DNA from 2 places in the Streptacidiphilus sp. MAP12-33 genome. Region 2 is predicted to be linked to the other one. Evidence: riboswitches for the same ligand, from Rfam matches in the RefSeq annotation. Region 2 holds a riboswitch; the other holds the start of a gene.

Evidence for each region. Region 2 has a riboswitch for cyclic di-AMP ahead of ABH931_RS32195 (M23 family metallopeptidase). Riboswitches for the same ligand answer to the same signal wherever they lie in the genome.
Region 1: it holds a riboswitch for cyclic di-AMP, as region 2 does, so the genes downstream of both, ABH931_RS10215 (C40 family peptidase) here and ABH931_RS32195 (M23 family metallopeptidase) in region 2, are expected to answer to the same signal.

Annotation. Positions count from the first base shown of each region.
Region 1 is NZ_JBGCCA010000007.1:209,088-214,777, forward strand. It holds gene ABH931_RS10200 (MFS transporter) at 1-435, opposite strand, end outside; gene ABH931_RS10205 (hypothetical protein) at 487-1,128, opposite strand; gene ABH931_RS10210 (SAM-dependent methyltransferase) at 1,118-2,491, opposite strand; cyclic di-AMP (ydaO/yuaA leader) riboswitch at 2,848-3,019, shown strand; gene ABH931_RS10215 (C40 family peptidase) at 3,168-3,635, shown strand; gene ABH931_RS10220 (MarR family winged helix-turn-helix transcriptional regulator) at 3,628-4,074, opposite strand; gene ABH931_RS10225 (LLM class flavin-dependent oxidoreductase) at 4,161-5,072, shown strand; gene ABH931_RS10230 (8-amino-7-oxononanoate synthase) at 5,326-5,690, opposite strand, start outside.
Region 2 is NZ_JBGCCA010000039.1:78,862-84,551, reverse strand. It holds gene ABH931_RS32210 (PrsW family glutamic-type intramembrane protease) at 1-364, shown strand, start outside; gene ABH931_RS32205 (hypothetical protein) at 480-2,069, shown strand; gene ABH931_RS32200 (hypothetical protein) at 2,090-2,389, shown strand; gene ABH931_RS32195 (M23 family metallopeptidase) at 2,620-3,399, opposite strand; cyclic di-AMP (ydaO/yuaA leader) riboswitch at 3,412-3,539, opposite strand; gene ABH931_RS32190 (bile acid:sodium symporter family protein) at 3,641-4,705, opposite strand; gene ABH931_RS32185 (thioredoxin family protein) at 4,826-5,398, opposite strand; gene ABH931_RS32180 (undecaprenyl-diphosphate phosphatase) at 5,467-5,690, opposite strand, start outside.

The DNA of each region.
Region 1 (5,690 bases), on a different contig from region 2:
GCGGGCGCTGGCGCGCAGCAGGTCCTCGCGGGGCAGCAGCGACTTCAGGCAGGCGCCGCTGGCCGCGTTGAAGGTGATGTCGGCCGCGCCGACGACCACCTGCGCGAACAGCAGCTGGGCGAAGCTCAGCACGCCGAGCACGTAGGCGAGCGGCAGGCTCACCAGCACCACGAAGCGCAGCAGGTCCATCCCGACCATCACCGGCCGCTTGCGCCGGAACTCCACCCACGGGCCCAGCGGCAGCGCGAGGGCCGCGCCGACGGCGGGGCCGGCGGCGGCGAGCAGCGAGACCTCGATCGGGCCGACGTGCAGTGCCCGGATCGCCACGATCGGGAACGCCTCGAAGGCGAGCCACGTCCCGAGCGTGCTGACCGCGTACGCGGTCCACAGCCATCCGAATGCCCGCCCCAGTGATCCGCCCGTGCCGCTCGCCATAACGCAGCACTATGCCAGGCGGGTCCGACAGCGGACGCGCCCGGCCGTGCCCTACGCCCCGGTCGCGGCGTCACCTCCGCGCCCGCTCGGGTGGGGCCAGTCCGGTGGCGGCACCAGTTGGCCGTGGTGGACGGTGAAGCCGAGTTCCCGCAGGTAGGGCCGGGCCTGTTCGAGCAGTGAGAGCACCCGGAAACAGGTGCGGAAGCACAGCGCCGCCAGCGGCAGCTCCACCAGCAGGGCCATCACCAGCGCCTCGACGAAGTCCCGGGTCGTCGAGGCGAGCATCACGTCGAACCACGCGTCGGTGACCAGCAGCGCGCCCGCGACCGCCGTCACGATGGCGCTGCGCGGCGACAGCCGCAGTATCCGGACCGCGCAGGCGGTGAAGACGATGATCAGCAACGCGTCGAAGCCGCCCCAGGCGACGTCCCAGTGCGCGGCGCGCTCACGGCCGGGGAGGGTGAGGAAGAGCAGGATCGTCCACGGCACCAGGATCACGGCCGAGCAGAAGTAGAGCAGCGCCAGCCGGGGCCGCACCACGCGCTCGCTGTGGTCCAGGGCAGGGGTGAGGAAGGGCGGCGGCTGCAGGAAGCGCGGCAGCCGGCCCTCCCAGTGCTCCCAGCGTCCTGCCGCCCCGATCGCACGACCGCTCGCGGGGCCGCTCGCAGGGCCGCTCGCAGGGTCAGTCCGCATGGTTCGGCTCCTGCCGGTTCGGCACGTAGCCGAGGTCGACCGCCTTCGCGGGCGGGCCGTCGCGCCGCAGGTCGGCGAGGAGGGAGACCAGCTGCGGCGGCCACAGCACCTCCTCGACCTCGGCGAGTTCGGCGGGTGTGAACCAACGGCAGTCGAGGATGCCGTCCGCCGCGAAGGAGGCGGTCAGGTCGCCGACCGGGTCGCGGCGCGGCGCGGACGCCAGGAAGATCACCTCGTGCTGACGGACCAGGCCCACGTCGCCGCGGTGGTAGTCGTGCTCCCAGCGCCACAGCTCCGGACCGGTGACGACGTCGGTCCAGCCGGTCTCCTCGACGGTCTCGCGCAGCGCTCCCGCGAGGGGGTCCTCGCCCTCGTCGAGGCCGCCGCCCGGCAGGACCCAGTGCGGGCCGACCTCCGCGTCGTGGTGGCGTTGCAGGAAGACCGCGCCTTCGGGGTCCAGCACCAGCAGCCGCGCGGCGGGGCGGCGGGGGCGCTCGCCGAGCGCGGGACGCTCCGCGAGCAGGAAGCCGTAGTCGTCGCTGACGCGGTCGGCGCCGTAGCGGTCGCGCAGTTCGGCCTCGCCGGTCTCGTGGACGAGCCAGCCGTGGTGGCGCAGCCACTGCGCGTGGTTGCGGCGCAGCCCTCCGCGCCACAGTCGGGTGGCCCCGGCCATGGCCGGGTCCCGCACGGCCAGTTCGCGGGTGCGGCGCAGCGAGCCGTCGCGGACCAGGGAGAGCCGGCTGCCGGGGGCGGAGAGGTTGCCGATCCGTTCCAGCAGGGCGGCCGCGTCCGCCGCCTCCAGGTAGACGAGCAGGCCCTCGACCAGCCAGGCGGTCGGCTGCCCGGGGTCGAACCCGGCGGCGCGCAGCGGCGTCGCCCAGTCCTCGCGCAGATCGACCGTCACGACCTGGCGCTCGACCCGGGGGTGGGCCCCGACGTCGGCGAGGACCCCCTCCTTGAACGCGACCATCTCCGGCAGGTCGAGCTCGAAGAGCGTGACGCCATCGGGCCAGTCGAGGCGGAAGGCCCGGGAGTCGAGCCCGGCGGCGAGCAGGACCACCTGGGTGCAGCCGGCGTCCGGGGCGACCGCCTCGCGCAGGTAGTCGTCGAACCAGGCGGTGCGCAGCACCAGATGGGCGGACATGGCCTGCCACGCCTCGGTCCGCTCGCGGCCGGACGTGCGGAGCTCGCGCGGCCCGCCCTCGTCCACGGCGGCGGCGCGCAGGAACGCGGCGGCGTAGGGGTCGTCGAAGAGTCGGTCCGGGCGGGCACTCTCCGCCGCGCGGGCCAGCGCGACGCCGAGGGCGGTGCGGTCGACCCCCTGCGGCGTGGCGGCGCTCCCGGTGTCTCGATCATCAGTCACGCGCCCAATCTAGGCGCCTGGCCGCACCCGCCGGAAGGGGATTCGGAACCAGCCACTTGGGGGCCACTAAACGGCGTGGGCCGACCGGGTGAAGGATCTCCTCCGATTTCTGCATTTACGCAGGTCATTACCTATTCCCGCGAGGAGAAATCGATTTCTGGAATCCGTTTGCCGTTACTCCGGACGCAGCAGGAATTGCGACCCAAACGTCGCGTGACAAGAATCACAATGGCCTGGCGGAACGTGAAGACGGCATAAAAACGTGCCAATACTGTCCGCCGAACGAACAAAGTCCTCGCCACCGTGGCGGGGCGGTCCGGCCGGACGCCTAGTCTCGCCACCGGTCGGACGCCAGGTGCTCACACACACCTGACAGGCGAGAACGGGAGACCCAGGCAGGACGGCACGGCGTCAGGGAAACGCCGAGCCTTGGGGTGAAGCCGCAAAGCACGTGTCGTGCGCGGCCGGGCAGCTTCTGGAGCCCGAACCCGACAGGGACGACTTTCGTAGGCGGTTCCGGAAGGGCTTCCGCATGTCCGCGTCCCATGATTCCGCGCGTCACCATGCCCTGAACCAGATCCAGAACCACCCCCAAGGGCAGCCCGGGCACCAGAACGGGCCCGGCCGCGGCCGGCACGCTCGACGCCCGCAGAGCGGCGTCAATCGGCTCCTCGGCGTGAACGACGGCTCCACCGGCCGGCGCCTGAAGGCGGGGCTCACCACCCTCGCCGCCACCGGCGCCCTCCTCGGCGGCACGGCCGTCGCGGCCCCCTCGGCCGACGCGAGCGCGCTCACCATAGGGCAGAAGGCCCTCAGGATCGCCCAGTCCAAGCACGGCGACCCCTACCGCTGGGGCGCGACCGGCCCCAACTCGTTCGACTGCTCCGGTCTGACCTACTACGCGTTCAAGCGCGCCGGCCACCGCCTGCCGCGCACGGCGCAGGACCAGTACAACCACGTCCAGCACATCTCGTTCCGTCAACTGCGGCCGGGCGACCTGGTCTTCTTCCACTACGGCTCGTACGTCTACCACGTCGGCATCTACGCCGGTCACTGGGAGATCTGGCACGCGCCGCACTCCGGCAGCTACGTGAAGCTGGAGCACATCTGGACCGACTCGGTCTGGTTCGGCCGGGTCAACTGAGCAGCAGCGCCAGCAGGCGCGCGAGCGCGTCCGGATCCTCGCCCGCCTCCGCCACCGGGGCGAGGAACCCGCGCTCGACCTCGTGGCGGACGGCCTCGGCGCGAGCCAGCAGGTCCGCGCCGGGCCCGGTCACGTGGAGCGCGTTGCGACGGCGGTCGTGGGGGCTGCGACGTCGCTCGACCAGCCCCTTGGCCTCCAGCGCGTCGGCCAGGGCCACCATCGTGGTCCGGTCGACGCCGAGGGCGGCGGCCGCCTCCGCCTGCGACAACGGCTCCCCCGCCGCCCCCGCGGCCAACACCGCGAGAACGGCCAGCTCGCGCCCGTCGATCCCGAGCGGCGCGAGCGCGCGGGCACTGGCCTCGGCGAAGCGGAGCTGGGTGTGCTTGAGCAGGTAGCCGAGCCGGGCCTGGAGGGCGCCCGGCGTCACGTCGTCGGTCATGCCCGCATGGTAGTCGACGATCCTGATAGTCAGGAGAGCTGATGATCGGCTAGCCTGACGGTGTTGCCCGAGGGAAGGACACCGCCATGGCACTGAGCTTCGGCGTCAAGACCACACCCATGCGCGTCGGCTACGACGAGATCCTGCGTGTCTGGCAGGAGGCCGACGAGACCCCCGAGATCCAGGACGCCTGGCTCTGGGACCACCTGATGCCCGTCGCCGGGCCCCCGGACGGCACCATCCTCGAGGGCTGGACGTTGCTCAGCGCGCTGGCCGCGCGGACGCGACGCCTGCGGCTCGGGCTGCTGGTCACCAGCAACCGCATCCGGCCACCCGCCGTCCTGGGCAAGATGGCCGCGACGGTGGACGTCATCTCCGGCGGACGGCTCGTCCTGGGCCTCGGCGTCGGCGGCACCCACCAGCCGCCTGGCGCGGGCGGCGTCGCCGGGCCCAACCCCGCGGAGGCCGAGTACGCCGCCTACGGCCTCTCGCTGGTCTCCCCCGGCGAGGGCCTGGCCCGCCTGGAGGAGACGATCGCGATCCTGCGCGCGATGTGGAGCGAGAAGGTCTTCGACTTCGCCGGCCCGTTCACCACCCTCACCGACCATCGCAACGAGCCCAAGCCGGTCCAGCCGGGCGGCCCGCCGCTGCTGATCGGCGGCTGGGGCGACCGGACCCTGCGCCTGGTGGCCGAGCACGCCGACATCTGGAACATCCCGGGCCCACCGCACAACCGTGTCGAGTACCTGGCGGAGCGCGCCCGCGTCCTCGACGCGCGCTGCGCGGCGATCGGCCGCGACCCGCGCACGCTCACCCGGTCGGTGCAGTACATCGTCGACTACGCCGACCCGGCGGGCGACCGGGCGACGCTGGCGCGGCTGGTGGAGCTCGGCTTCACGCATCTGGTGCTGAGCCTGCGCGCTCCCTACCCGCCCGGGGTGGTGCGGTGGCTGGTCAACGAGATCATCAGGCCACTTCGGCAGGAGGTCGCACCGTGACGGGCGCGGGGCTCTGCTCGATCGGCCGCGCGCGCGAGAAACCACCCGGGGCGGACGGCCCCGCGCATTGAGAACCACCCGCGTGCAGGTGGCCTGCCGCGCACGCAGCCGATCGAGCAGAACCTCGCGCCCCCAACGGGGTGCCGTCTCGGCGATCAGCTGGACCGCCCAGGCGATCTGCCCGCGCATTGAGGACCACCCGCGTGCAGGTGGCCTGCCGCGCACGCAGCCGATCGAGCAGAGCCTTGCGCCCCTAACGGGGTGCCGTCTCGGCGATCAGCTGGACCGCCCAGGCGATCTGGGTGTCCGTCAGGTCCGCGCGAGCGGTGAGGCGGAGGCGGCTGAAGCGGTCGGGGACAGACGGCGGGCGGAAGCAGCCGACGCCGAGGCCCCGGGCGCGCAGCTCCGTCGCCCAGGCCAGCGCCGCCTCCGGCGAGGGAGCGCGGACGCCCACCACCGCCGCGTCCGGCACGCTCGCCGGAAGGCCCTCCGCCAGGAGACCCGCGGAGAGCGCGTGCGCGACCTCCCGCGCACGCTCCGCGCGCGCGGGCTCGGCGCGGAGCACGCGGAGAGCGCCCAGCGCCGCGCCCGCCGCGGCCGGCGCGAGGCCGGTGTCGA
Region 2 (5,690 bases):
TCCGGGGTATCCGGTGCAGGGCGCGTACGGGCCGAGTCCGTACGGGCCGTACTCGCCGTACGGCCGGCCGGGAGTCCAGCCGCAGCAGCCCCACGCCTACGGGCAGCCCGGGCCGCGCCCGTATCCGCAGGCCGGCCCCTACCCGCAGCAGCCGCAGCCCCAGTACCCGCCGTACGCGCACCAGCCGTACCCGCAGGCCGGCCCCTACCCGCAGACCCAGCCGTATCCGCAGGCCCAGCCTCCCGCGCAGCCGCAGTACCAGCAGCAGCCCGAGGTGCCGCGGACCTACGACTACCCCGCGACCCGGCCCGCCACCGCCGAGCCCCAGGCCGGGCAACCCCAAGACCCGCCCGCCGGGCCGTGATTCCCGCACGCTGACTTGGGCCGTACCGGAACCATCAGCACCCCCCGACGCGTTGTTCTTGATATCCGCACACTGACGTGCGGCGACGCCGACACAGCGTCAGGAGGCAGCGCCGGTGACCGATGGCATCTACCGGATGGCCGTGACCAGTGGGCACGGGCATCAGGAGACTGTTGCCCTGGCCGAACAGCAGTTGCGCCAATGGCTCAAGGCGCTGCACTACGACGAGCCGGGCACCGGAAACGGGCGGCGCCGGGTCGGGCCGCAGGCCGTGCTCGACCAGGTGGCGCGTGGCAAGGCCGTGCAGGGGCGGCTGGCCCGCTGGCGGCTGCGCGAGTTCACCGTGCAGGGGATCTGGCAGACCTCGCTGACCGTGGCCACGGCCAAGGACGGCCGCACCTGGGTCCAGCTGGACGCGGAGCAACTGCCGGTGCGCGGCGAGGAGCCCGCCAAGGCGCCGGTCCCGGCGCTGGCCCGGGGCCTGCTGGACGTGCTGGACGCGACGGAGGGCGAGCAGCCCGGCTCGGCGCGGGTGCACGCGTTGCCCGGCGTGATCGAGCGCGCCGACGTCGACACCATCCTCGACGAGCTGTGCGACCCGGACCGGCGGCTGCCGATCGTCGTGGCCAGCACGCCGCTGCACACCGACTTCGAGGACTGGCTCGACGACACCGTCGATCCGCTGCTGCGCAGCTGCAGCGGCATCGCCGTCCTCTACGCCCTCGCGCCCGGCGCGGAGCGGACGTTCAACGCCGCGCTGGAGCACCACCGGGTCTACGGCGGGGCGGTCCGCACGTACCTGCCGGGCCTGGACCCGGCCTGGGCGCCGGAAGCGTCGCGGCACCGGGTGATGTCCCGTTCGACGATCGAGGAGAACCTGCGCCGGGCGTCCGGGCTGCTGGCCTGGCTGCCTCGGCGGCTGGCGGTGCAGGCTCCCCTGCCGGACCAGCTGGTCGGCCTGCCGCCGCTGCGGCCCGAGGGCCTGCCCGAGGCGGACGCGATCCAGCCCGGTGGCCTGCTCGTGGACCACGAGGAGGAGGAGGCCCACGAGCAGCGGGCCCGCGCGGAGGAGCTCCAGGAGGTCCGGCGCTGGTTGCGGGCCGCGGAGGAGCGCGAGTCGCTGCTGGCGGCGGAGTACGACGAGCAGTACAGCGAGCTGCGCGCGGTCCGCACGAAGCTGCGCACGCTCTCCGGCCGCCCGGTGCGTCCGCAGGACGCGGAGCCCGCGACCTTCGCGGAGCTGCTGGACCGCCTGGACGAGTTCCCGCTGCTCGACTTCACCGGCGACGCGCGGCTGACGAAGGAGCTGGACGAGCAGACCGACCACCCGACCTGGGTCCGGATGACCTGGGACGCGCTGCTGGCCCTCCAGGACTACGCGGAGTCCGCGAAGGCGGGCTCGGCCGGCGGCGACTTCCGCAGCTGGTGTGAGAACACCCCGCCCGACTGCCACCCCTTCCCGCCGCGCAAGGTGATCCGCGGCGAGTCCCGCACGGTGAGCACGAACGCCAAGTGGAAGCGGGAGCGGCTGCTGCCCGTCCCGGTGGAGGTCGACTCCTCAGGCCGGGTCTTCATGGGCGCCCACCTGCGAATAGGCGGGGGCGGTACGGCACCGCGACTGCATTACCACGACGACTGCTCGGGAACGGGCCGGATTTACATCGGCTATGTCGGACTCCATCTTCACAACACGCGCACAAACTGATTGACGGAGGTTCACTTTCCATGGCTCAGGTCCCCTCTTCGCTGATAGCCGCCACCGGCCTCGTGGGCGGCTTCGCCGTCGCCCGCGCGACGAAGCGCCGTGAGCTCGGCGGCGTCGCCCTCGCCGCGGCGGGCGGCTTGGCCGCGCGGCAGTGGCAGAAGGCCGCCGGGCCGAAGGCGGCGGCGGGCCTGGGCGGCCTCTACCTGGCCGCGTTCGCGGGCTCCCACCCGCTGGCGAAGAAGCTGGGCGCCTGGCCGTCGGTCCTCACGGTGGCGGGCACGGTGGCGCTGGCCAGCTGGGCTGTGGCCGACCGCAAGTAAGGGTTCCCGTCAGCTCCCGCAGGTAGCTCAGCAACCTGCGGGGCGCGAGGAACTGCGCGGGGCTCTGCTCATGTACGGCGTGCGCGAGAAACCACCGGCGTGCGGACGGCCCTGCTCAGTGAGGACCATCCGCACGCCGGAGGGGGCACCTCAGGGGCACCTCCCGGCCGAAGGCTGGGTGATTGTCGCGCACGCGGTACGTCGAGCAGGGCCCCGTGCCCCTGTTGCCCCTACAGGCTGAGCCCGTGGGCGGCGAACCAGGCCGTGGGGTTGACGGGCTCCGCGCCGTCGGGGCGGACCTCGAGGTAGACGTGGGGGGACGTGAAGCCGCGGGAGGATCCCACGCGGCCCAGGGGCTGGCCGGGAGTGACAGCCCCGTGGCCGACGGCGATCGCGGAGAGGTGGCAGTACCAGATCTCCGTACCGTCCGGCAGGGTCTCCACGACGCGGTACCCGTAGGAGCCGGCCCAGCCGGCCGAGGTGACGGTGCCGGCGCCGACCGCGCGGACAGGGGTGCCCGCGGGGGCCGGGAAGTCCTGGCCCGGGTGGAGGTGGGACCAGTAGGAGGCATCGCGGCCGAGGCCCGTCGCGGCGAAGGCGATCGGCGGGACCAGGGTGCCGACGGCGCGGACGCGCTCCGCCGCGGCGGCCTTGGCGGAGGCCGCGGCCGCGGCCTCGATGCGGGCCGATGCCGCCGCAGGCGCGGCGGCGGTGTGCTGCTCCGGGGTGCCCTGGGTGCGGATGCGGTCCAGCAGTGCGGAACCGGCGTCCGAGCCGTGCGCCGCCGACGCGTGTGCGTGCTCGTCGACGAAGAGCGAACCCGCGGCGCCGCCGTGCTCGACGCGCTCGCCGTGGTCCGCGGCCAGCGCGGGACCCGCGAGGCCGATCACGCTGCTGGCGCCGACGGCCATCGCTGCCAGGCCCAACGCGGCGCCGCGCTGGCGCGGCAGGGCGAGGGAGGGCTGCTCGGTCGGCGCCGGGGTCTCGACCTCGGCCGGGTATGCCGCCATGACTGGCGTGCTCCTTTCCGTCCCTTCGCCGACCGGGTTAGCTGACGGGTTCGGAGAGGGAGGTCTCCTACGGCCGTAAGGCCGATACACCCCAGGTGCGTTGGGTCCCCGGTTCCATGAGGATTAGGCGATACACACGACGTCCGTGCGTACTGTTATGGAAAGTTAATACTAAAGCGGCCTGAATCCAAGTGGTTCCCGGGGTGCAGTTGGGACCACAGCGGCCACTGCTCCCGCCGGCTCACCGTCCGACTGAAGTTTCGTCATCGAACCGGGCATGCCGGACAAACGCTCCCAATGCCGAGGCCAGCAGCTTCTGGAGCAGGCTGTACGCGAGGATCGGGACCAGCACCGCCGGGTTCCCCGGCAGGCGGGTGACCGCGACGACCGCGCCCGCGCTGCTGTTGTTCATGCCGGACGCGTAGGCCAGCGCGATCGCGTCCGCGCGCGGCAGGCCGAGGCGCCCGGCCAGGATCCAGCCCGTCAGGAACGAGCCCCCGCACATGGCCGCGGTGGCGACGGCCACCAGCAACAGGAAGTCCGGGTCGGGGCGGGCGACCACCTGGCCCAGCCCGCCGCAGGCGTTGGTGTAGCTGAGCAGGACCACCACCGCCAGGTTCGCCGCCCGGACCGAGGGCAGCGCGGCGGTGAGCGCGCCGGGGTGCCGGGCCCGCGACCACCGGCCGAGCGCCAGACCGGCCGCGCACGGCAGGACCACCGTCACGACGGCGAAGACGCTGCACGCGTGGGCGGCCGCCGCGTGCAGATCGGCCGCGTACGGGCCCGAGGCGAGGAAGCCGCCGAGGTGCAGGCCGAGCGGGATGGTGAGCGGGCTGAGCAGGGTGCTGCCGATGACCAGGCCCAGCGTCAGCGTCGCGTTGCCCTCGCTGCCCTGGGCGAAGACCGTGGCCCCGGCCGCGACCGGCATCGCGCCGACCAGGGCGAGCCCGACCAGCAGGCTCTGGGCCTCGTGCGGGCTGTGCCAGCCGTCCGCCGCGAGGGCGCCGACGGCGAGCAGGGCGGTGGGCACCAGCGCGTTGGCGGCGATCCCGACGAGCAGGGCCCGGGGGTGGCGGAGCAGGCCGGGCAGCGCCTCGGCGCGGGCGGTGAGCCCGGCGTTGAAGACCACGGCGGCCAGCAGGCCGGCCTGCAGCGGGACAGCGGCCCCGCCGAGGTGGAGCGGCGTCACCGCACGCAGCGTGAGGCCCGGTTCGGGCCAGCCCGCCGCGAGGGCGTAGGCCAGCAACATGATCCAGAGCAGCCGTCGCTGGGCCGACGCGACCAGAACGGAGAGGGTGGAGTTCATCGTGGACCGCCTTCCGGCACACGTGCGCAACTGATCGTGCGCCTGTGGCGGCATCAGATCAGGTGCGTACCCGCACCATCCAGCGGACCTGCGACGATTCATGACTTCGAGCGAATCTCGTCATGATCGGGAAGAGGGGTGCACAGGGTAGAGCCAGGCCACGAGCTGTCCGGCGATCGCGTCGGAGGAGAGCGTGCGGGCGCCCGCGAAGCTGCCGTCCTGGGTGGTGGCCCGGACGCTGCCGTCCGGGTTGAGCACCACCAGCGCCGGGATGCCACTGCGCTTGAGGTCGATCCAGCGGGCCGCCAGGGCGGTGTTGCGGTCGAAGTGCCCGACGTCGACGGTGACCAGCCGGTAGTCGCGCTGGAGCAACAGCCTCACGGCCGGCTCGGTCGTCCGCTGGGCCAGGGCCTGGCAGTCCACGCACCAGGAGGCGCCGAACTCCACCAGGACCGGCCGCCCGTCCCGGCGCGACCGCGCGAGCGCCGCGGCGACCGCACCGGCCGCGTCGGCCTTGGCGTCGTACCCGGTCGGCACCGGCGCGGGCGCGACCGGCGCGACGCTGACGAAGGGCTGCGCGTAGTGCGGTGCGAGGGCGGCCCCGCGCCCGTCCACCTCCACGCAGCCGGCCAGCGTGAGCAGCGGGGCGGTCAGTGTGAGGAGGCACAGGGCCCGCAGTGGTCGTCGTCGCACATCGTCCAGTGCAACACCCGCGCGGCACCGGAAAGTGTTCGACGCGCCGTCACCGCCCGGCCACGGGACTACTGCAAGGACAGGTAGGCGAGGCTGCCGGCACCGGCGACGAAGCAGTAGATCGCGAACGGGGTCAGCGTCTTGGTCTCGAAGTACTTGTCCAGGAACCGCACCGCGACGTAACCCGCGACGAAGGCGGCGACGCTGCCGGCCAGCAGCTGGCCGTGGATGCCCGCGCCCTCGGAGCCGAGCAGGCCGGGCATCTTCAGCAGGGCCGCACCACCGATCGCCG